DNA from 4 places in the Alishewanella sp. SMS8 genome. Region 3 is predicted to be linked to each of the others. Evidence: predicted binding sites of a transcription regulator. Region 3 holds the regulator's gene; each other region holds the start of a gene.
The links. Region 3 encodes sigma-54, which starts transcription at its own class of promoters, with help from an activator protein. Its sites were predicted from a motif close to GTTGGCACGNNNNTNGNNT; they were not measured.
Positions count from the first base shown of each region.

Region 1: a site for sigma-54 is predicted at 4,564-4,582, ahead of flhA (flagellar biosynthesis protein FlhA). Genes of this name have one in related genera too.
Region 2: a site for sigma-54 is predicted at 3,532-3,550, ahead of ORJ01_RS11020 (PAS domain-containing sensor histidine kinase). Genes of this name have one in related genera too.
Region 4: a site for sigma-54 is predicted at 3,264-3,282, ahead of ORJ01_RS01935 (PEP-CTERM sorting domain-containing protein). Genes of this name have one in related genera too.

Region 1 covers NZ_JAPJEA010000003.1:141,686-147,741, reverse strand. Annotated here, with positions in the region: gene ORJ01_RS11120 (RNA polymerase sigma factor FliA) at 1-116, opposite strand, end outside; gene ORJ01_RS11115 (MinD/ParA family protein) at 125-991, opposite strand; gene flhF (flagellar biosynthesis protein FlhF) at 984-2,408, opposite strand; gene flhA (flagellar biosynthesis protein FlhA) at 2,418-4,526, opposite strand; gene flhB (flagellar biosynthesis protein FlhB) at 4,665-5,795, opposite strand; gene fliR (flagellar biosynthetic protein FliR) at 5,805-6,056, opposite strand, start outside.
Region 2 covers NZ_JAPJEA010000003.1:123,884-129,939, reverse strand. Annotated here, with positions in the region: gene fliF (flagellar basal-body MS-ring/collar protein FliF) at 1-451, opposite strand, end outside; gene fliE (flagellar hook-basal body complex protein FliE) at 480-818, opposite strand; gene ORJ01_RS11025 (sigma-54 dependent transcriptional regulator) at 993-2,351, opposite strand; gene ORJ01_RS11020 (PAS domain-containing sensor histidine kinase) at 2,356-3,471, opposite strand; gene ORJ01_RS11015 (sigma-54-dependent Fis family transcriptional regulator) at 3,619-5,082, opposite strand; gene ORJ01_RS11010 (flagellin) at 5,210-5,983, opposite strand.
Region 3 covers NZ_JAPJEA010000001.1:1,180,975-1,187,030, reverse strand. Annotated here, with positions in the region: gene rapZ (RNase adapter RapZ) at 1-700, opposite strand, end outside; gene ptsN (PTS IIA-like nitrogen regulatory protein PtsN) at 697-1,170, opposite strand; gene hpf (ribosome hibernation promoting factor) at 1,177-1,464, opposite strand; gene ORJ01_RS05460 (RNA polymerase factor sigma-54) at 1,490-2,977, opposite strand; gene lptB (LPS export ABC transporter ATP-binding protein) at 3,026-3,748, opposite strand; gene lptA (lipopolysaccharide transport periplasmic protein LptA) at 3,745-4,236, opposite strand; gene lptC (LPS export ABC transporter periplasmic protein LptC) at 4,226-4,780, opposite strand; gene kdsC (3-deoxy-manno-octulosonate-8-phosphatase KdsC) at 4,777-5,331, opposite strand; gene ORJ01_RS05435 (KpsF/GutQ family sugar-phosphate isomerase) at 5,333-6,056, opposite strand, start outside.
Region 4 covers NZ_JAPJEA010000001.1:428,639-434,694, reverse strand. Annotated here, with positions in the region: gene prsK (XrtA/PEP-CTERM system histidine kinase PrsK) at 1-58, opposite strand, end outside; gene ORJ01_RS01950 (serine protease) at 74-835, opposite strand; gene ORJ01_RS01945 (PEP-CTERM/exosortase system-associated acyltransferase) at 1,152-2,009, shown strand; gene ORJ01_RS01940 (ThiF family adenylyltransferase) at 2,035-2,889, shown strand; gene ORJ01_RS01935 (PEP-CTERM sorting domain-containing protein) at 3,324-4,163, shown strand; gene prsT (XrtA/PEP-CTERM system TPR-repeat protein PrsT) at 5,053-6,056, opposite strand, start outside.

The DNA.
Region 1 (6,056 bases), on a different contig from region 3:
CTGGCCGGCAAACGGGCCAATAAGTGATAGGCAATACGTTTGACCAGCGGAGCTTGTCGCTCCACTAACTGTTGCATGTGGTCTACGCCACCATAAGCGGCAAGCTTACTGTTCACAGAACCCCCTAATCAGACTGTGGCTGTACTAACTGCTCCAGAAAAAACTCCAGATGCCCAGATGCACTGCCTGGCAACGGCCATTTCACGGCTTTAAGCGCTAAGGTTTTAATTGCCATACTCGCCGGTGTTGTTGGGAAGGCTTCAATAAAAGCTTTCTGTTTGCGCGCAGCTTTGCGCACGTTTTCATCCTGTGGCACGGTGGCCACTAGTTCTAAACTGACATCAAGAAATCGATCAGTGACACGAGTCAGTTTAGCAAATAATTCTTGGCCTTCTTTTAGGCTGCGCACCATATTCGCTACAATTTTAAATTTATCGACGCCATGGTCGCGACTTAAAATCTTCATTAAAGCATAAGCATCGGTAATGGAAGAGGGTTCATCACATACGACCATTAAGACATCTTGCGAGGCACGAGAGAAACTAAGCACCATATCGGAGATACCCGCGGCGGTATCAACTAGTAACACATCAATAGGTGTGTGTAATTCACTGAAGGCACGAATTAAACTAGCATGTTCTACCGGAGAAAGCTCCGTCATATTTTGACTACCGGAGGTGGCAGGCACAATTTTAATACCGTAAGGCCCCTCTACTAAAATATCGTCTAAAGTAGCCGATCCAGCAAGGACATGGGATAAATTTTTATCGACGCGCAAGCCCAACATCACGTCGCAATTGGCTAAACCGAGATCGGCATCAAGTACTAAAACCTTTTTCCCCAGCTGGGCCAGCGCCATAGCCAGATTTAATGTAACGTTGGTTTTACCCACGCCACCTTTACCGCCGGTTATAGAAATCACTTTTACCATCTGTTTCTTCATTTTTCTAAGGCCACTGGCTTGATCATCGGCTAATACATCTTTAGGCATAGGCAGCTGCTACCTGCGTTGTGTCGTCTTGATACCATTGATGGCGGTTATCACTGTGTTGTTGACGTAACTGCTCCGCTTCTTTTACTAAATCGGCCGCGTCAGCAATCCGAATATCTTCTGGCACACGTTGGCCATGTGTTAGGTAACTGACTGGCAAGGCATTTTGTAATGCCACATTGATCACTTCACCTAAACTTAAACATTCATCCAATTTGGTGAAAATACAACCTGATAAGCCAATGCGTTTAAATTGTTGCACACTTTCTTGCATCACGCGCGCCTGAGCTGTGGCTGACAATACCAGATAACTTTTTATTTTAACACGAGAATTATGGACCAATGACGCAAGTTTCTCGGCTAAACGCACATCGCGTTGACTCATGCCGGCAGTATCAATTAAGACCAGTTTACGCTGTTGTAGCTGATTCAACAATATCGCCAGCTCTTCGCTATCTTTCGCCTGTTTAACGGGACAACCGATAATGCGGCCAAATGTCGCCAGTTGTTCAAAAGCACCGATCCGAAAACAATCTGTGGTAATTAAAGCCACTTGATCAACACCGTGTCGTTTGGCAAAACCCGCGGCAAGTTTGGCTACGGTGGTGGTTTTCCCTACTCCTGTTGGGCCAACTAAGGCAATAACCCCACCTCGACGCAAAATATCATCGTTAGTGGTATTTAACTGCCCTGAGAGTAATTCTAGCGCAGTATCCCATGCAGCAGCGGCATTTAAATCATCGGGCATGAAACAGGCTAACTGATCAGCGATTTGCTCAGACAAGCCCATTTGTTGCAGATTTTCAATCACAAGTGCCCGCACGGGCTCGCGCCGAGCTAAATCTTGCCACATTAAACCCGAGACTTGATGCTGCAGTAATTGGCGCATCGACAGCATCTCAGTTTGCATTTGGGCGAACTGTTGCTGCATTAATTGTGCTTGGGCTTGCTGGGCTTGACTAATTTCTTGCCATTGTGCTGACTGAGCTTGAGTATTGCCAGAATTTTGACGTTCAAATTGTGGGGCTTTTTGTAACGCGGGCTCAGCAACCTTTTGCTTGGTTAGTGCCGCTGCGGGGGCTTGCGGCTCCCGACCTTGTTGCTTAATCATTTGTCTGGCGAGTAAGGCGCGTAATGAATCTGCTGGATCCGCTTCTGGCTCGTCATCAACACTGACACTAAAGCGAGGCTCGGCGCGTGCACTGGCAATTGCTACCGTTTCTGCAGTATTAGAAGCCTGTGATGGCGTGGCTTGGCGAGGTGTTGCTGCTGGGGCTTCTGCATCAATCGCCGCAACAATTTCAACACCACCAGCGACTTTTTTATTAGATAAAATAATTGCATCGGCGCCGAGGAACTCTTTGACTTCTGCCAGGGCGCTGCGCATATCTTTGGCAACAAAGCGTTTAATTTTCATGAGTTACTCCTAATTCTGCTGACCGATTACACTAACGATTCGAATTTGTTTGTCATCGGGGATCTCTTGATATGACAACACTCGTAGTCCTGGGATAGTGTATTTCACGAATCGTGCCATGACTGAGCGTAAAATTCCTGACGTCAGCATAATGGCACTTTCACCGGTCAACTCTTGGTTTTGATGCGCTTCTTGTAATGACTGCTGAATGCGATCGGCTAACCCGGGTTCAATACCTGCGCCATCGTTACCCGCAGCCTGCATGGATTGATGCAACATTTGTTCAAGCTCAGGCGCAAAAGTAATCACCGGGATCTCAGGTTTACTGCCCACCACCTCTTGCACAATAAGCCGACGTAAAGCAATACGACAAGCCGCAGTTAACACATCAACATCCTGACTTTTCGCGCCATATTCCACCAAAGTTTGTACAATTGTGCGCATATCACGAATTGGCACACCCTCGTGTAATAAGTTTTGCAGCACTTTTACTACGGTTGTCAGTGGCAGTGTTTCAGGGACTAAGCCTTCCACTAGCTTAGGTGAGTGCTTGGCCAGCATATCTAACAAATTTTGAACTTCCTCATGGCCTAATAAACTGGCGGCATGATTCGTTAAAATTTGGCTAAGATGCGTGGCAACAACGGTGGCCGCATCGACCACGGTATAACCTAGTGTTTGAGCATGTTCACGCTGATCTTTACTGATCCACACCGCATCCAAGCCAAATGCCGGATCTTTGGTGGCAATACCTTTTACCGTACCAAACACTTGGCCAGGGTTAATGGCTAACTCATTATCGTGGCGTAATTCCCCCTCACCATTGGTTACGCCCATCAGGGCCACCCGGTAGCTGTTCGGCTCTAAATCAAGGTTGTCGCGAATATGGACTGGCGGTACCAAAAAGCCCAACTCTTGTGATAACTTTTTACGTACGCCTTTAATCCGATTTAACAACTCGCCGCCCTGGGCTTTATCCACAAGCGGGATCAAACGATAACCCACTTCTAAACCAATGGTATCAACGCCATGCACATCGTCCCAACCGATCTCTTTCACAGTTTGTGATTCAGGCTTAGGTTGGCCAGCCGTAGCTGTGCGCGGTTGCAAGGCTGTCGCTTTTTCGTTGGCCAGTTTTTTGATATACCAAGCTACGCCGCCCAATAACGCTGCTAGGGATAAGAATGAAAAGTGTGGCATGCCGGGCACAACGCCCATTAATGTCATCACGCCAGCGGCGACAAACAACACATGGGTGTTATCACCCAACTGACTGGTCATTTGCTTGCCCAGATCGCCTTCTTTGTTTTGGCGGGTGACGATAATGGCAGTACCAATCGATAATAATAAACCCGGGATCTGCGCAACCAAGCCATCACCAATGGTCAGCAAAGTATAAATTTCCATCGCATCGCCAAAACTCAGATCGTGCTGCATCATGCCGATAAACAAGCCACCAATCAGGTTGATCACCAAAATAACGATACCGGCGATAGCATCGCCTTTTACGAATTTACTGGCACCGTCCATCGAGCCATAAAAGTCGGCTTCGTTAGTCACATCTTCGCGGCGTGCCTTGGCCTCTTCTTGGGTAATTAAACCGGCATTTAAATCGGCATCAATAGCCATTTGCTTACCAGGCATCGCATCTAAGGTAAAACGTGCAGACACTTCTGCGATACGACCGGCACCTTTAGTCACCACCACAAAGTTGATGATAATTAGGATCAGGAAGACCACGATACCCACGGCATAGTTACCACCGATCACGACCGAGCCGAAGGCTTCAATGACTTTACCGGCCGCATCGCCGCCATTATGACCTTCCAGCAACACGACACGGGTACTGGCCACATTAAGTGCCAAACGTAGGATGGTCGCAATCAAGATCACACTGGGAAAAATACCGAAATCTAACGGCCGTTTGGTATAGATGGTGACCAGCAACACCACCAGCGCCAGCGCGATATTAAAAGAGAATAAGACATCCAGCATAAAAGGTGGCAACGGTAATACCACCATAGCCAATGCCGCCAAAATTAAGACTGGCGTACCGACACCCTTAAGGTGTTGAAGTTGGGATCGATCAAATTTACTGTAAAGCTGGCTCAACTGCATGGATAACCTGACAATTTAATGACGGAACAACAGGCTAAAGCAATAAACGTTCCAGTATCAGGTGAGGTTATTGAAAAGCAGCTAAATGAGCGATAAAACCGTGCCGACACTTTATCGGCACGCGGCGCTCATTCGTGGCTAGTGTTTAAATTCATCAGGGATGGGTAGCTCTTTCGCGAGATTTTTCGGCCGACTGCCCTTGCCTTTACGATACAGGCGTAATTGGAAAACATAAGCGAGCACTTGCGCCACGGCCGCGAATAATTGTTCGGGGATCGGATGATCAAGTTTAGTCGTGTAATAAATCGAACGGGCTAGCGCCGGTGATTCAATCACCGGGATTTTATGGCCATTGGCAATTTTTCGAATATGCATGGCGATATCATCGACGCCCTTGGCCACCACCACCGGTGCGCGGAACTTGCCTTGATCATACTTTAACGCCACCGCATAATGCGTTGGGTTCGTGACGATCACATCCGCTGTGGGGACTTGCTGCATCATCCGTTTCATTGACATCTGCATTTGCGTGCGACGTATCCGCGCCTTGATCTCTGGGCTACCCTCCGAGTTTTTATGCTCGTCTTTAATTTCTTGTAGCGACATTTTTAACTGCCGCACATGATTCCACTTTTGATAAGGGGCATCGACGATAGCAATTAACGAAGTACTAGCACAAAGCCCTAAAAACAACCATCCTAAGAAATATAACGCTGATTCAATATTATTCGGTTCGCTCATTAACGACAGCGCCATGATATCCATAAAAAACAGCTTTAACAGAAAAAAGGCCACACCCACCACTACTGCCACTTTTAAAAAGCTTTTACCCAGCTCGACCAAAGCTTGTAGACCGAACATGCGCACTAAACCTTTCATCGGGTCCATTTTACTGGCTTTAGGGCCTGCGGCTTGCCAGCTAAAGTTAAAGCCACCTAAGAGGGTATTACCTAAAAATGCGGCAATAAGGATCAGAGAAAATATGCCGATTAAGGGCATAATAAGCTCGCCACCCGCATCCCCCCAGGCAGTGAACATGGAATTTGTCTCAAAAATATCTTTTTCATCCAACCGTAACATGCGCTGACCAATCGTCAGCACGGCCATGGCTAACATCTTGCCAAACACCAATAAAGCTGCGGCGCTGCCAATAAGCACAAAAGCCGTGCCAAGGTCTTTTGAGCGGGCTATCTGGCCCTTTTCTGCTGCGTCTTGCAGCTTCTTGGGCGTGGGCTGTTCGGTTTTTTCTGCGCCGGAATCTTCTGCCATGCCAGCCTCCTAGCAACTAATCAGTCGACAGCTGTAATCAATTACATGCTGCCACTGTTTATCGTAATGGAATAAAAAGGTATCGAGTGTTAACCATAAAATCAGCAAGCCTGACAGCATGGTTACAGGGAAACCAATCGAGAAGATATTCAACTGCGGTGCAGCTCGGGTCATGATGCCAAACGATAAATTGACCATCAACATAGCGACAATCGGTGCTAAGGCAATTGCTAGCGAAGTGGCAAACATCCAACCGCCAAA
Region 2 (6,056 bases), on a different contig from region 3:
GGCTGTGTTTTAGCCGTTCCATTTCTAAACGTTGACTCACCCCAAAACCGCTGTCTTGTAATAAAAACTCGGTACCCAATGACGGTTCTTGGTTTAAACCTGCACGAGACAAACCTAAGCGCACATCTTGTAAAGAATCTTCAGGCACTAAAATAACGTTACCTTCTAATTTGTATTTCACTTTTTGCGCGTCTAAATGATCGAGCGTTTGGATAAGCTCCTGCGTGTTGTAAGTGCCTAGTGGCCGCATTTCAGGGGTTTTAGCCCACAGGATAATCAAGATGGCAATACCCAAACAAATGGTTAACGCCACGATCAACGTCACCTGTCTTAGCAAATCACCACTTCCACCCAGGGAACTTAAAAAGCCCGCCTTGTTTTGCGCTTGATTGTCATTACTAAAATCGGTGTTGGTTAACGCCAGTTCTGTCGATTGATTATCTGCCACCATACTTCTCCTGCTTGCGCTGTCTGTCTAATTAGACCGGCATCGACATAATTTCTTTATAGGCTTCGACCACTTTATTACGAACTTGCACGGTCGCTTCGAAAGCCAAAGAGGATTTTTGTGATGCAATCATGGCTTGCGCCAATGACACCTTTGGATCGCCCAATTCAACGGCATTTCGCATTGCACCAGCTTGTTGCTGTAATTCATTAACACTGCCTAGCGCGTTTTTAAACAAGGTAGAAAAATCTGACTGGCTGCTGTTTGTCGGCTGCACCGCCATGCTTGGATCGGCTTCGAAGGGCAAAGCACGTGCTTGGGTTGCCATGCTTTGCATTTGGGCATATAACGCCTGACCTTTAATTTCCATAATGCTGCCTGTCAAAATTTTGTTATTTACGAGGATATAACAGACTAAGCAGAAGTTGTGCCAACTCGCCAAACACAGGGAAAACAGGGGTTATAACAAGATAGCCTTACGCAGCATCGGCATTCGTTGCCAAGCAGCGTAAGGCTTTGTAGTGAAATGACGTATGAGGCTAGCTTAAGCCGGAATATCAATACCTGACTCGCGCATCCGCGCTAATTTGTAACGCAAAGTGCGATCACTGATACCGAGTTTTTCTGCTACGTCTTTGCGTTTAAAAGCACAAGCCTGTAGCGTGGCGAGAATAAGCTTATGCTCTTGCTCATGAATTTCAGTTTTAAAATCAGTGCTATCTGCCATGGTCGCACTAAGACCTTGCACGCGTGGCACGGCACTTTGCCCAAGTGAACCCGGCACTTCTAATAAAATATCAGCCGCCGCAATCTCAATACCGCCTTGTAAAATTAAAGCACGCTGGATCACATTATCGAGCTCGCGCACATTCCCTGGCCAGCTGTGCTGGGTTAAACGCTGCTTAGCCGCTTTACTCAACTGGCAGGTTGGCCGTTGTTGTTTATGGCAATGCCGGCGCAATAAATGCTCCGCCAATGGCACAATATCTTCCGGGCGCTGGGCTAATGCAGGCCAACTTAACGGAAAGACATTTAAACGATAATACAAATCTTCACGAAACAGGCCATCGGCTACCGCTTGAGCAAGCTCTCGATTACTGGTGGCTAAAATGCGCACATCCAACTTAATAGTCTTACGACTGCCCAACCGCTCTACTTCGCGCTCTTGTAGCACTCGTAAGAGTTTAACCTGCAAATTCATCGGCATTTCAGTAATTTCATCCAGCAGGATGGTACCGCCTTGTGCTTGTTCAAATTTACCCGGACACGCCGCCACCGCGCCGGTAAACGCACCCTTTTCGTAACCAAATAGGGTAGATTCCAACATATTATCAGGGATCGCTGCGCAATTAATGGCGATAAAAGGCTCAGCTGCACGGGCTGATTGTTGATGAATATACCGTGCCAGCACTTCTTTTCCCGAGCCACTGGGGCCTAAGATCATCACACTGGCTTCAGAATGCGCCACCCGCTCGGCCAATTGTAACAAGGCTTTGCTCTGCTCGGCCGCGGCAATCGGCGTAAAGCTGTCTGTTGGCTCAGCGACCACATAACGCGCTACCGTACTGACCAGCACCTCAGGTGAAAACGGTTTCGATAAATAATCAATCGCCCCTAAACGAATAGCCTCAACCGCATCTTGCACAGTGGCATAGGCCGTCATCATCAGTACGGGTAATTGCGGATATTGTTCGCGTAAGGTTTTTAACAAGGTTAAACCGGATACCGAGCCCATTTGCACGTCACTGATCACCAGCTGCACACTTTGTTTTTTTAATAGCAGCAAGGCTTCTTCGGCACTGGCGGCACTGAGCACCTGATAGTTGGCCAAACTCAGTGTATCGATTAAGGCTTCGCGTAAACCGGCATCATCTTCCACAATTAATATTTTCAGATCTGACATGGCATTACTCCTTAGTCTTAGCAGCTGAGGCACTATGATGAATAGGTAAGCTGATCTCAAAACAGGCGCCACTTAACGCTCCCTCTGGCCTTGCTGCTAAATCAACATAATGAATACTACCCTGATGGCTATGCACCACCGCTTGCACCACCGCTAAACCTAAACCACTGCCACCGGCTTTATTGCTATAAAACGGCTCAAACATCTGCGCTTGCACGGCTGGGGGAATACCCGGGCCATTATCACTAAATTGCCAGGTTAACTGCCCCGCCTTGCCAATTTGCTGCGCTAAGCACAATTGCGCGTTATCGCCTGCAGCTTGTAAACTGTTCTGCAGTAAGTTTAATAAGGCTTCAACCAGGCTGTTTTTATTACCTAATAAACTGGCTTGCGGTGTCGTCAGGCTAATTTTAAACACGGCATGATGATGGTTAAGTAATGCTTCACTGCGCAGTACGAGTTCATCGCATAATTGCTGCAATGTCATACTCGCAACAGCTTGTGCCGTACCTGAGCGCGCAAATAACAGCATATCGTTCACCTGCTGCTCTAAATCGTGCAAGCGCGCCAGTAACTTATCTTGGAATTGTTCACGCGATTGATTAGGCAATTTTGGGCTACGTAAATTCTCTGCATACAGCATGGCAGAAGATAAAGGGGTGCGAATTTGATGCGCGAGCGTCGCCATCATTTTACCCAGTGTGGATAAACGCTGCAGATGACTTAAGCGATTTTGCAGCTCACGCGTTTCGGTGAGATCAGTCAACACAATAAGCTGCCCAGAGTCTGGCGTTAAAGCACTGATTTGCAGTTTTACGCGCCGGCCATCCGTTAATGACACTTCTAGGCCATCATCACTGCGAGGTCGAAAGCAGCGGTTAATCACATTAAGCCATGATTCACCGAGCAAAGGCTCGCCAAGCATCTCTACCGCGACATGATTCACTTCAATCACGCGTCCCCAACCATCAAGCAACACTACGCCAGAGGGTAAGCATTGCAGAATGTGTTTTAACCGCTGCTCTTGCGAGCGCGCACTGCTTTTTACGGGCGCGATCAAAGGATGCACAGTCGCACTTGATACTTCATTCAAGTGGCTGGTTGCGGTTAATACTGACATAGAGTGGCTCCTGCTGCTAAGGGCCAACGGCGAAGCAGTTGGCGGATCTTAACAGGAGCAATGCAGAGAATGTGCCATGATTAAATCATTGAGTTTAAACAGCTTTATGCGTCAACAATCTGACAGCAGGCTCAAAGTGCTGCAGAGTTACTCTTCTTTACCTAGATTATATTTACGCATTTTTTCAACCAAGGTGGTGCGGCGCAAACCTAAAATATCGGCTGCCCGTGCCACTACAAAATCGTGGCGCTCTAGTGCTTGGGAAATAAAACGAATTTCTAATTCAGCGAGAAACTCTTTTAAATCTAAGCCTTCTTCCGGCAAGGTATCTTGAGTGATAACAGAGGTAAATGTAGCGATTGTCTCAAAACCGGCGGCCTCCTCACTGTCGCTGCTGTCATCGCTTTGAAATAACGCATTTAACAGATCACGCTCTTGTAACGCTTCTGGATACACCGGCTGATAAGATTCAACATCTAGGTGCTGATATTTTTTCGGTAGCTCAGCCACATCGACGATCTGATCCGGATACATAATCACCATACGTTCGAGCAAATTAGCCAACTCGCGCACATTACCTGGCCAACTGTGTAACTTTAAACTGTCGAGTGCGCGTTCAGTAAACTTCACTTTTGCTTGATGTGCGGCATATTGGCGGTTAAGTAATTCAGTAATTAAAATCGGTAAATCGTCTGCACGATCGCACAGCGCAGGCGTATCGATAGGAAACACATTTAAACGGTAATATAAATCTTCCCGAAAACCGCCGTCTGTAATCATCACTTCTAAATCGCGATGGGTTGCCGCAATAATTCGCACATCGGCTTTCAGGGTTTGGCTGCCGCCTACGCGCTCAAAAATTCGCTCTTGCAACACCCGCAGCAATTTCACTTGCATGGGCTGTGGCATATCACCAATTTCATCTAAAAATAAGGTGCCGCCTTGTGCTAACTCAAAACGGCCTTTGCGGGTAGAAATAGCCCCAGTAAAGGCGCCTTTTTCATGACCAAATAACTCACTTTCTAACAATTCAGCCGGAATTGCCCCGCAATTAATTGGCACAAAGGGCCCATTGGCGCGGTTCGATAATAAATGAATATTCCGAGCGACCACTTCTTTACCGGTACCTGAAGGCCCAAGCACCAAAACGTTTGCTTCTGTTTTGGCTACTTGCTGGATCAAAAAACGAATTTTTTGCATGGCCGGTGTTTGCCCGACCATACCATCGAAGCGTACTTGATTATCTTGCTGTTTGTGAGTAGGTAATAAACGATGGTATTGCTGCGCATCGCGCAAAAGCTGCGTTAAGCTATTGTAGGAAAAAGGCTCACTTAACACGCCAATCACGTTGGCTTGCTCTAATAAATAACTTTGGCTGTCACCAATAACTAAAAACGCACTTGCCGGAAATTGCCGAATAATCGCACTGGCATCTAATTGATCGGTCGCCCCTAACACAACCACCGAAGCCGGATGATGTTGTAAGGTATTGGCTAAATCATCAGGGCTAACAAGCTGATGAGCTTCACCAATAAAACTGCAGACGGTAGACAAACGCTCACAGCGATTTAGTTGTAAATCAACCAGATAAAGATGAGGGTTATCAGACATAAGCGCACAATTTATAAGTATAATTGACTTTATTGTACAAGCTGTGTGCAGCCTTGCAAGGTAAAACGCTAATTTTTTGACAGGGCGTCAAAAAATTAGCGTTTAGTAAAATGAAGCATCATCCTGTTTAACTTAACAGCGACAGCGCCTGCTCTGAACTCACGCGCGCTTGCATGGCCACATTCACCGAGCTTTGCGATAAAATATTATTCGCCGCCCGCTCACTGCTAGCTTTGGCATAATCAAGATCAGCAATACGTGAACGCGCTTCAGAGGTGGCAACTTGCTGACCTGATACCGCACGAGAAGCACTATCAAAGGCATTAATGCTAGCCCCGACCTCAGTTTGCAACGCATTTAACTGCTCTGCCACAGCGCGCACGGTTGTCAGCGTTTGTGGCTGAGTTAAATCAATACTGAACAAGTTTTGACTGTTCAGCGCTGCGCCTAAGTCTTGGGTTTGTAATTGTAGATTGCTATTGCCAGCATTAAAGCTAAGCGCCGTATCTTCAAAAAGTTTCTTACCGGCAAACTCCGTGGTTAAACCTTGTTGGATATTAGCCAAATAACCGTTCGCTTCGCTTTGTAGCGCTTGTTTGTCAGCATCGCTGTAAATGCCATTACCGGCTGCAATTGCCAACCGCTCAATTTCATTCACGTTATCGCTAACTCCTTGCACCGCTTGCTCATAAACCCGCGCAAAAGCAACACCATCGGCAATATTTCGCTGCCCTTGCTGCTGACCGTTTATCGCGCTGTTCAACCGATTACTGATTTGCAACCCCGCCGCATCATCGGCAGCGCTGGTAATACGCTTACCACTGGCTTCTTGCTGGGCTAATTTCTGTTGTTGCTGCAACACATTATTTAAGATGTTATTGCTTGGCGTTGTAATTTTCATCAGCATGCCTCGTTATCAAATCTTAATTAAGTTTAGCCCTAAAGTGGTGTTAACTCAAATGAGTGACACTGTC
Region 3 (6,056 bases):
CGAGATGAGGTAACCAGCTGGCGATAAAGGTATTGATCTGCCACGTATATTTTGCAACCACGTCTTGTGAGGCGAGGTAATCTTTAACTGGCTGATCTAAACCTGTGAGCGGTTTCAGATCCGGCTCCCAATGTGGGTTGGGTAAAAACCGCGCATCGAACACAAAATCGGCATCCTTTGGAATACCATATTTAAAACCAAAGGATTCAAAGAGTATCACTAAACGGCCGGTCTTTTGGCCTAAGATCCGCTCACGTAATTGCTCGGCCAGTTGATGCACATTCAGCTCAGTGGTATCGATATATAAATCGGCGCGGCTAGAGATAGGATCTAATAACTGTTGTTCACGTGAAATGGCTTCATCGAGCGACATCGCTTGATGGGATAGCGGATGCAAGCGACGCGTTTCGCTAAAGCGCTTAATTAGCGTGGTGTGATCCGCATCCAAATATAAAATCGTCAGTTCCAGCTTGCGCGGCAGATACGACAAAATGTCTGATAACTCATCGGGATCGCTCGGTAAGTTACGCACATCAATACTCACGGCAACGCGTTCATATTGGCCCATTACTGCAGTTGCCAGAGTCGGTAATAGATTAACCGGGAGATTGTCGACGCAGTAATAGCCGAGATCTTCCATGACTCTTAGAGCAACCGATTTGCCAGAGCCTGAGCGACCACTGACGACGAGTAGTTTCATGACTCACCTGTTTTTTGGCTATAGTCGAGTAGTAGCTGATACAGTTGTTCATCTGACTCGACATGGCGGATTTTTTTGGTTAAGTCTTTCTGACTCAACAATTTGGCAATACCGGATAACGTACTTAGGTGCGTTTGGCATTGCTCAGTGGGTATTAAAATAGCGCAAAAAATATCGACGGCTTGGTTATCTATCGCATCAAACGCGATAGGGTCTTTACTGACCACAAACACCAAAATCGGTTGAGTTACGCAGTCAAGTTTGCCGTGAGGAATGGCGATACCGCCACCGATGCCGGTTGAACCGAGTTTTTCACGGGTCATTAAGGCTTCAAGAATCGTGTATTCAGATAGTTCGGGAAGCTGCTGGTGAGCCAGTTCGGCGATATATTCGAGGATACGTTTTTTACTGTTAAATAGAACTGCACTTTTCGTGCAGTTCTCCGCTAACATTGCGTTTAAATTCATAATAATGTCTTAGTGTCGTGACAGTTTTTCTTTGTGTTTAATGACCTGCCGATCGAGTTTGTCTATTAACTGGTCAATCGCAGCATACATGTTTTCGTTCTCAGACACCGCAAACACTTCGCCACCGGTGAGATGGATTTTAGCTTCGGCAATCTGTTGTAATTTTTCCACGTTTAAGATGACATGTACATTATTAATGTTCTCGAAATGACGCTCTAGCTTAGCAAATTTATTCTCGACATAATCTTTTAAGGCTTCGGTAATTTCGACGTGACGGCCTGTTAAATTGATTTGCATAGACTCTTCCTTTTAGTTAAGACACTTACAGCAGGGTCTTTCGTTGATTTGACGGCGGAATAAACAACGATTCGCGGTATTTAGCGATAGTTCGCCTAGCCACGTTTATCCCTTGTTCTAACAAAATCTCCGCCATTTTACTGTCACTTAGCGGTTTTGCCGGATTTTCTGCCGCCACCAATTTTTTAATAAAAGCACGAATGGCAGTGGAAGAACATTCACCACCACTCTCTGTACTAACATGACTGGAGAAAAAGAACTTAAGTTCAAAAATTCCACGTGGTGTATGCATATATTTATGAGTGGTGACGCGTGAGATCGTCGACTCATGCATACCGACCATTTCTGCAACATCATTCAATACCATCGGTTTCATGGCTTCTTCACCATGCTCAAAAAAGGCTTGTTGTTGCTGCACAATGCAATTGGCTACTTTGAGTAAAGTATCGTTTCGGCTTTCTAAGCTCTTTAAAAACCATTTAGCTTCTTGCAAGTGCGAACGAATAAATTGCGTATCAGCGGAATTTTTAGCGGTTTTGCTCATCGCCGCATATTGCTGATTGATCCGTATTTTGGGCATAGCGTCAGCGTTTAATTCGACTTGCCAACGACCTTTTACTTTTGTCACCGTGACATCAGGAATCACATACTGCTGTTCTTGTTTAATCACATCAGCACCCGGCCGTGGATTTAAACTGTGGATCAACTGCATGACTTCCTTTAACTCTTCTTCTTTGAGTTTAGTCACGCGCATCAAAGAACGAAAGTCTCTATTTGCTAAAAATTCGGTATAGTTGCTAATAATGAGTTTTGCATCATTTAAATAGGGGGTAGTTGGCTCAAACTGCCGTAACTGCACCAGTAAACACTCTTGCACCGAGCGCGCGCCAACCCCGACCGGATCAAATAATTGAATGCGTTTAATCACGGCTTCAACTTCGTCGGCCTCGACCTCGTTAGATTGCAGTGAGTCGAGTATTTCTTCGCAGCTGATACTTAAAAAACCATTGTCATCGATGGCTTCAATAATGATCTCAGCAATAGCCCGGTCGATTTCAGAAAAGGGCGTCAGTTGCATTTGCCAACGTAAATAATCTTGCAGGGTATCGCTGGTTTCACCCTGATACACCATATCGTCATCAGGCATGTTGCCACTGCTAACAGGGGCGGCACTGACTAAGTCATCCCAGTTATTATCTAGCGGTAAATCTTCTTGGATGTTTTGTTGATTCAGATCATCGCTGGTATCGCGATCGGCAGCGTCTTTTTGCTCTGAGTTTTTGTTGCGTGGATCGTCAAGGGTATCGCGATTGATATTGCCAAGACTGTGATCAACCTCATCTGGCTGACGTTCGAAATCATCATCGCCTTCGAGTAACGGGTTCGCGTCTAACGCTTCCTGTATTTCTTGCTGTAGCTCAATGGTAGACAACTGTAATAGGCGTATCGCCTGTTGCAGTTGTGGCGTCATGGTAAGCTGTTGTCCTAGGCGGAGTTGCAAAGAGGGCTTCATGTACCTGTAATTCTCTCCTGAATGCGCAGTTGCGTTCTATCTTCTTTACTATAGCCTGAATTGCTCACCTAGGTATACATCACGTACCTGCTGATTTGCTAGAACATCTTGCGGAGAACCGGCTGCAATCAGTTCGCCATGACTGACAATATAAGCGATTTCACAAACATCTAACGTTTCACGCACATTATGGTCAGTAATGAGAACACCAATGCCACGTTGGGCGAGGTGTTGAATGATTTTTTTGATATCAAGTACTGAAATCGGGTCAACGCCAGCGAACGGTTCGTCTAATAAAATAAAAGCGGGATCAGCGGCTAATGCTCGCGCGATCTCAACCCGACGACGCTCGCCACCAGATAACGCCATCCCTAAACTGTTGCGGATATGGCCGATATGAAATTCTTCTAATAAATCATCGGCAATTTCAGCGCGGCGTTGCGTGCTTAAATCTTTGCGGGTTTGCAAAATGGCCAATAAGTTTTCATGCACAGTCAATTTACGAAAAATCGAGCTTTCTTGCGGTAAATAACCAATGCCGGCGCGGGCACGTTGGTGGATCGGAGCAAAAGTAATATCTTGCTCGTTGAGGGTAATGGTGCCTTTATCCGAGGGAACTAAGCCAACAATCATGTAAAAGGTTGTCGTTTTACCTGCACCGTTAGGGCCCAATAAACCGACGATTTGCCCTGCATTGACCTCTAAGCTGACATCTTTCACTACCTGCCGGCTTTTATAGCTTTTGGCGAGGTGCGAGACCACTAACTTCATGGATTGTCCTTGTTTTCTGGGGTGAAAATCGTGGTAACGCGACGATTTTGCTCACCTTCAGCACTTAATTGTTGTAATTCAATGTTGTAACGGATCACGGCACCGCGCACTAAGCTACCGCTTTGCATCACTTCGGCATTACCCGATAACGTTAAAATTCGGCTGGCACGGTCAAATCGGATCTCATTCGCTTGAGCGGTTACAGGACGATCACCTTGCAGAGTTTGTGAATAGGTCGCCGGTGAGCCTGTTGTAATAAACACCTCTTTACCTTTACCAGCACTGGCGTCGACTTCAAGTTTGTCTGCTTTGATCAACATGGACCCCTGACGTACGACAACGTTATCGGCATAACTGGCAATGCTGTCAATTAATGAGGCTAAGGTTTTATCTGCATCGACCGAGATGGGCTGTTTATGATCCGGTTCGGCGGCCAAACTAACGGCAGAAAAAAAGGCCAAAACAATCATTAAGCTATTAATTTTCATTGAAATATACCGTCTCTAAATGCTTTTGCAATTGTATGGTTTCTTTTGTTAAATCGACATGCATACCTTGCCCTTTAATGAAAAAACCGGCGCCGGTGATCTGAACGATTTCATGCGTATGAATACTTTTTTCAGGCAACATCAGTTGTAATGAGGCCGTTTCAACGCGTTCTACTAAACCTAGGGTTTGTTTGTTTTGCAAAACCACTTGGTTTTCCAAAATAATCTTATCTTCAGGAAACCAGACACCTTGTAAGCTACTGATTTCCCAAGCAGGCTGATGTGCTTTATTAAACAGGGTATAGCGCGGTTGATCAAACTGCGTAAAGCCGAGCTGTTCAAAATGCTCTAATTTCAGCGCCTGCACGTGATCGGCAATATAGCCCTCATTGTCGTAGATGCGCAAGGTAACATTTTCAGCAATGTAATCCGGTTGAAATTCTCGATCCACTTGCAGATCCACTTGCTCAACGCTGGGATTCAACCACAGGTAGCCCGCGACTATCACGAGTAACATGACGATGAGCACAAAAAACTTTCTCATGAGCTGCTGCCATCAAATTGTAAAAATCGCTGTTGCGCAATCAGTAACAGATCGCATAATTCGCGCACTGCACCAAAGCCGCCAGGTAATGACGTTGCTAAATGGGCGTGCTTTTGCAAATAAGGATGTGCATCTTTTACCGCGACGGCTAAGCCACAATGTTGCATGACTTGCCAATCGGCCAAATCATCACCGATATAAGCGACTTGGCTGGCATCTAATTGCAGTTCAGCGAGCAGCGCTTGAAATGCAGCTGTTTTATTTTCTTGCCCTTGATAAATATAGGGCACAGTTAGCGATTTCATACGCTGCTCCACAATGGCCGATTGTCGCCCTGTTATCACGGCTACTTCTATGCCAGCTTGGCGCAGTGCTTTAATGCCATAGCCATCCCGGGTATGAAAGGCTTTTAGCTCTTCACCTTGATTACCTAAGTAAATGCGCCCATCCGAAAATACGCCATCGACATCACAGATAAGTAATTTAATATCAGCCGCGCGGCTGGCGTTAGTATCACTGATAGCTTGGTACAACTGGCGATATAAGTCCATGTTACATTACTCCTGCTCGCAGTAAGTCGTGCATATTCATGGCGCCGATTGGCTCGCGCTGCTCGTTAACAATGATCAGGCCATTAATTTTTCGTTGCTGCATAATATTTAACGCTTCGGCGGCGAGCATTTCTGCTTTAACCGTAATGCAATTGACCGTCATCACCTTGGCAATAGAGGTGCTGTGTATATCAATACGTTGATCAAGAATACGTCGTAAATCACCGTCTGTAAAAAGCCCAGCTAAGCGACCTTGTGCATCGACCACGGTGGTCATGCCGAGCCCTTTGCGTGAAATCTCTAATAAGGCATCTTTAATGCTGGCCTCTTGCGGTACGATAGGCACTAAATTCTCTTTATGCATTAAATCTTCTAAGCGCAACAATAACTTGCGACCAAGGCTGCCACCGGGATGCGATAACGCAAAATCATCGGCTGAAAAGCCTCTAATATCTAACACCGCGACAGCCAAGGCATCACCCATCGCCAGTGTCGCCGTGGTGCTGGCGGTGGGCGCTAGGCCAAGTGGGCAAGCTTCTTGAGGTACAGCTACACATAAGTGAATATCGGCCAAGCGCGCTAACGTAGAATCCGCTTTCCCGGTCATGGCGATCAGTGGAATACCCATGCGTTTGATAATTGGCACTATGGTCAGTAATTCTGCTGTTTCACCAGAATTGGAGATGGCGATAACGATATCGTCTTTTGACAACATACCCAAATCA
Region 4 (6,056 bases), 750 kb from region 3:
TTAAATAGCTTATTGTCGCGATGCCAAAGCCTAGTTGTTCTGCAGAAATGTCGATCACGTTGGATAACTCTTATCAGTTAGATTTTAATTGTTGAATATATTGGGCAGGAATTGCGTAACTGATGCCACTGGGATCTGATAACACAGACTCTTTACTGGCTTTAATATAAGTTTGGTTAATAACGCCAATGACCTCACCGTTAGCCGCATTATACAGCGGGCTGCCGCTGTTGCCGGGATACGCTACCGCGTCAAGCTGGTAAATTAAGTAAGGTTGGCGCAGCTGCCGTAAAGCGGCTGCATGCAATTGGCTGGCTTGATCCGCAGGGATAATAATGGGCGAATGTGCCGCGATAATGCCTCGGTGGGTTGCTGGATAAAGCCCTAACACACTGGTAATAGGGTAACCGGTGAATGCAATTTCAAGCCCTTCCGATGCCAGTTCGCTTTGGCTACTTAATGTAACAGCAGGTAATTGACTGTCGATGCTTAACAAAGCCAGATCATGCTCAGGTGCCAAACGGCGCGAGGTGATCTGGTGTTGTTTGACTTGCTGCACCGAGCCCGATAACACCACATATGTCTCCATTTTACTTTCATCTAAGCCGCGGCTGACTACGTGATAATTGGTGACCACTAGATTACCAGGGCTTATCACAAAGCCTGTACCCACTAACTGTATCCGCGGTGAGGCAGTCGGGTTATATATGCCTATCGCTACTACCGAAGGTTTTATTTTTTTAATAACATCAACTAACTGTGCATTGCTCATCGAAGAAAATAAAGCCAATATACAAAGTAAAAAAAATCGGTACAAATGCATCTTAATTACCATCAGTATTATCCTTAATTGAGCTAATATTATCTTACTATGCTAATTTTTGCCTGGCAGAGTTAGGAAAAAACGCTGTTTCTACACCATACTACAAAAGAGAGGCCATAAACTAATTTTGCGTATGCAGCCGCAAAACTCACTTAAGAAATATTGTTTAACACTAAATTAATTGTTGCTGCTTATAGATGGCTGATTTATAAGGTATGTATATCGGCAACTAAAATTCCATAGCAAGGTAAAGTAATGATCGACGTAGCTTAGATGATTGCTTTGCGCGTTGCTAAACAGCGAATTGAAATTGTAAATAGAGGATATAATGAAAAAAATCAGCAGCTTTGCAGATAATCCGGTTATTGGGGGCGTAGTAAAAAAAGCGATATCTTCGCTCGCTAGTAAAGATGCTAAAAATATATCTGAGCATTTTTCTCACTATTTACAGCCAACCATTGCTAATAGCCATGCTTTAAGAGAAGAGGTTTACCGTTTACGGCATCAAGTTTATTGTGAAGAACTGCAATTTGAACAAACCAATTCCGTACACCAAGAAAAAGATGATTTTGATGAACACGCTATTCATTGTTTTGTCAGACACTTATCTTCAAAGCAACTCGCAGGGACAGTGCGCTTAATATACTCTCGTCAGCCAGATGAATTATTACCTATCGAAAAATATTGCGCGCATGCCATTACCGATAAACATATTTTCCCAGGGCGTTTTGCCCGAGAAGAGATCTGTGAAATATCTCGCTTAGCAGTACCAGCCGCATTTCGAAAACGGGCGGTCGATAACTTTGCGGGCGCTGCTACGGGCGCCATTGATCACACTACGTTTTCTGCCACAGAGTTACGCTGTTTCCCTTATATTGCCATTTGTTTGTATATGTCTGCTGCTGCGATGTCTTATAAAACCAAGCGATATTATGGTTTTGTAATGATGGAGCCTCGCTTAGCAAAAAGTTTAAGTTACGTAGGGATCAAATTTCATCAACTCGGTGATGCGGTTGAATATCACGGTTTACGCGCAGCTTATTTTATCGATTCACGTGAATTACGTAAGACACTAAGTGGTGGCTATCAATCATTATTAAAATCGGTTGAACACGAGTTATTTGGTGAGTTATCAGAAGAAATGTTGTTAGAACCCAATGAACGCTTACTAGGCTGGAGCCTTTAAGCTATTCGTTTAACAAGGAAAGGGTATGTTTGATTATAACCGCGCGTTTTCTCGTAATCTCGGTTGGGTTACAGAAACCGAGCAACAACAGCTAAAACATTTCAAAGTGGCTATTGCTGGGTTAGGCGGGGTAGGTGGTGAGCATTTACTCACATTATGTCGTTTGGGGGTGCAACGTTTCAGTTTGGCTGATTTTGATCAGTTCGATGTGCATAATTTTAACCGACAGGCCGGTGCCAATATTCACACTGTTGATGAAGATAAATTAGCTGTGATGGCGAGAATGGCCGCCGAAATTAATCCTGATGCTGAATTTACGTGTTTTGAGCAAGGGGTAACGGCTGAAAATGTAGATGCATTCTTGGCTGATGCCGATATTTACGTTGATAGCTTAGATTTTTTTGCTTTAGATGCCCGCAAATTGGTATTTAAACGCTGTGAAGAGCTCGGCATACCCGTTGTTACGGCAGCACCTTTAGGAATGGGCTGCGCTTTTTTAAGCTTTATGCCAGGTAAGATGAGCTTTGAACAATACTTTTGTTTTGAAAACCACAGCCGCGAAGAACAACTGTTGCGCTTTTTAGTTGGCGTATCGCCCGCTATGTTACAACGCGATTATTTGGTAGATGACAGTCGCGTTAATTTCCGAGAAGAGCGGGGCCCTTCAACTGCCATGGCGGTTAAATTGTGCTCCGGTATTGCTATTACCAACACTTTAAAAATCTTGTTAAAAAGAGGGCCGGTGATCAGTGCTCCTTATGGTTTGCATTTTGATGCTTACCGCAATAAATTCACTAAAACATGGCGGCCGTTTGGTAATAAAGGTTTGCTGCCGCGCATTATGTTGTTTATTGCCCGCCGTATCGTTCTTAAAAAATAAGAGCGCAAGTTCCCAATCAATAAACGCTGCTAAATGTCCCTATTGCGTGGCATTTAGCAGAACGAAATCGCCCTAAAAACCCTACTTTAAACACCGCTGTGTTAGCGTTTCCCCTTAGCGCCAATACCGCATTTTGTATTATTAGTAAGTACCTTGGGTTGTTTTGCGCGAGCACCAATAGGTAAAAAGCTCTATTGTTGTTGAAGAAGGCTTATTACTTTTTATTATGAAAAATCGTTTATTTAACCAGCAATATCGATTTAGCTACTCCGAGAAAAACTCCCAGAACGGCTATTTTTGTCAGGATAATTTACAGATTTTGTTTTGATTTTAAGTTGGATTTTTTAAGTTGTTGTTTATAGGCGTCTTTTATTTCTGGCACGCGTTGTGCATTAACTGGATAGAGTTACTTAATTTTTTGAAAGGAACAAAAAATGAAAAAGTTCACAGTTTTAGCAACCATAATGGCTGCAGGTTTATTTGCTAGTAATGTTAATGCTGCACCAATCAAAATTGATGCATCTGCAGTTCCTGGTGTTACTGGCGCAAGCATGACTAGTGCCTTTGAATTTCTAACGTTAGGTACTTTTAATCCGTTATCTGTTTACACCCCATCAAATCCATTGGCGGGAATACAAAATGGCGATGCAGTTAAAGATGTTGGTACCGCCAATGTTAGTGCTTTAAACCCGTTATCTTTTGGTAGCAATTTAGGTGGTTTTAATACTTCATGGGGCATGAAAGTGAGTTGGAACTTAGCGGGTACTGCTATTGTTATCCCAAACCCACCAAGCTTCCCAAATACCACCTATTTAGGTCAGTTTAATGCGGGTTCTGTAGATTTTAGCATTTGTAGTACTCCAACTATGTGTACAAATGTGCTTAATTTAAGCATTACCGGTTCACAGTTAAATGATCCGCTTTCAGGCGCGGTTGGTATTGAAGTTTTCGGCAAAGTATCATCAGCAATGGCTGGTGTGTTTTTTGATGCATCTGGTACTGATTTCGCCACTAAAATTGGTCAAGGCGAGATGATTTTTGGTATTGCTAGCAGTGATATCTTTGGTGTTCAAAATGCTCCAACTTCTGACTTTTGTCGCACACCAACCGGTGCTTTAAAAGCTGGTGCTGCTGATGGTGATTTATGTCGTTCAACCACATTAAACTCTGTTGACATTGCTTTTGTTCCGGAACCAGCCTCATTAGCCATTTTAGGCTTAGGTCTAATGGGTATGGGTTTCTCAGCTCGTCGTAAAAACAAAGCTAACGCATAATAGTTTTAATTAGATAATAAAAATCCGGCACGAGTTGCCGGATTTTTATTTGTGCCGCTTAATAATATCAGCTTGTTGTATGCCGTTCACTCTGAACAACACTAATTTTCCTTATTGAATTCTTATCATCCTGCCGCATTAATCTGTCATTTTCGTCAGACCCTACAATCACTTGTAATATTTAAGTGCTAGCCTTGTCATGCTGAGTTAAGTCGCTGAACCGGTTGCTTGCTTTACCATGGGTGACTATTGTCCATAATGTTTAGCCATTGCTTAATCTCTTATTTTAAGTATGGTTTATTTCTTTTTTAATGCTCAACCAGCTAAATCGAGATTGTTTTAATGCAGTTTGGTTAGAATTGCAGCAATAAAAAGCAATATAGCGTGGCTTATTTGTATCGAGGGATATTAGCAGCGGATAATTCACAATGCACAGCAGCATAGTTACGGGTTTTGATAAATCATACTCAATATCGTTATCACGGCGATAAACAGCAACTAGGCTGAGTACAACCCATTATTCCTTAAACTTGTTTAAGCGATTATGTGCAGTAAAGAAACGATAGCTTTGAATTGAACTGTAACAGGGACAACGACAAAAAAGCACCTAAGCAAACCATTACGTTGCTGAGTATTACGGTAATGCCGATCAGTTTAGGACTAAGCATGACGCGGTTTGTGCACATCAACACGCCATGAATCATCCCTGAGGCTCGATTATGAACTTCATCGATGAAGTTCACCCTTTCAGGCCAGCAAAGCTGTTCAAATTCGTTCCAGACGAATTTGTCCGGCCATCCATGGCCTTCAACGGTTGTTTTAGAGCAAACAGGTCATGCTTAACTGGCTTGCTTTAAGCATTACGGTGCCTTTTTGTTTAATAATAGTGTTAATTAGTTATTTTACGTTGTAACTCAGCTTTTTTGTCTTGGTATTCTGGTGCATCACTTACTGTTCTGAGTACGCTGCTAGCTTTCGTCATTTTATTGTCAGCAATTAATGCCTCTACATAATGTAATTTCACATCGTTAGCCTCTGGACGGATGGCTAAAGACTTCTCAAATTGACCTACCGCCTCAGCATACGCTTTTTGCCGAAGCAGCAGTAAACCGAATGTGTCTAAAACATCAGGATGGTTTGGAGCCATTTGAATAGCTTGTTTTACAAAAGTTTCAGCTTTTTTTAATTCACCGCGCTCGATTAATAACCATGAATAATTGTTAAGCGTAACTAAGTTAGGAACGTCCTTCACTAAATCGGCGAACATTGACATTGCTTGATCTTTATCACTTTCAATCAAAAGGTTTGCCTTGTATGTAAGCAGTCCGATATCTTTTCCATGTTTTGCGATATGTTTATCAATAAACGTAACGGCATCCGCCAGTGATGTTTTGGCAATTTCTTCGACTAAATACACCGCACTAATTGCTGTTGGATTGACTTCGTAGCTCGCTTTTAGTGCGCTGATTGCTTCTTTAGGTTGTGAGGACGACATATACAACCTAGCCAAAATGAATTGTACCTCACCGGTATTTTTTAATTCCTCTGGCATAGCATTAATTAAACTTATTGCTTGTGAATAGCGCTTTAATTCGCTGAGCAGTCTAACCTGGGCAAGTTGTAAGCGAGGATTGTCTTTATAATTAACTGACAGTGTATTAATGATATCAAGTGCTTTATTGAACTCTTTATTCGAGGTAAGTGCATTGGCATATGAAAACGCCGCTTGAGGATTTTTTTCGTTTTTACGATACCATTTCTCTGCCAATTGCAGCGCCAATGTTTGTTTACCGGTATTTTGATGTGCATCAATTAATAATAAGTAATGCAGTGGCGGTAAATTAGGTAGCTCTGCATCAATAGCACTCAGTAATTCTGCGGTTTTATCAAATT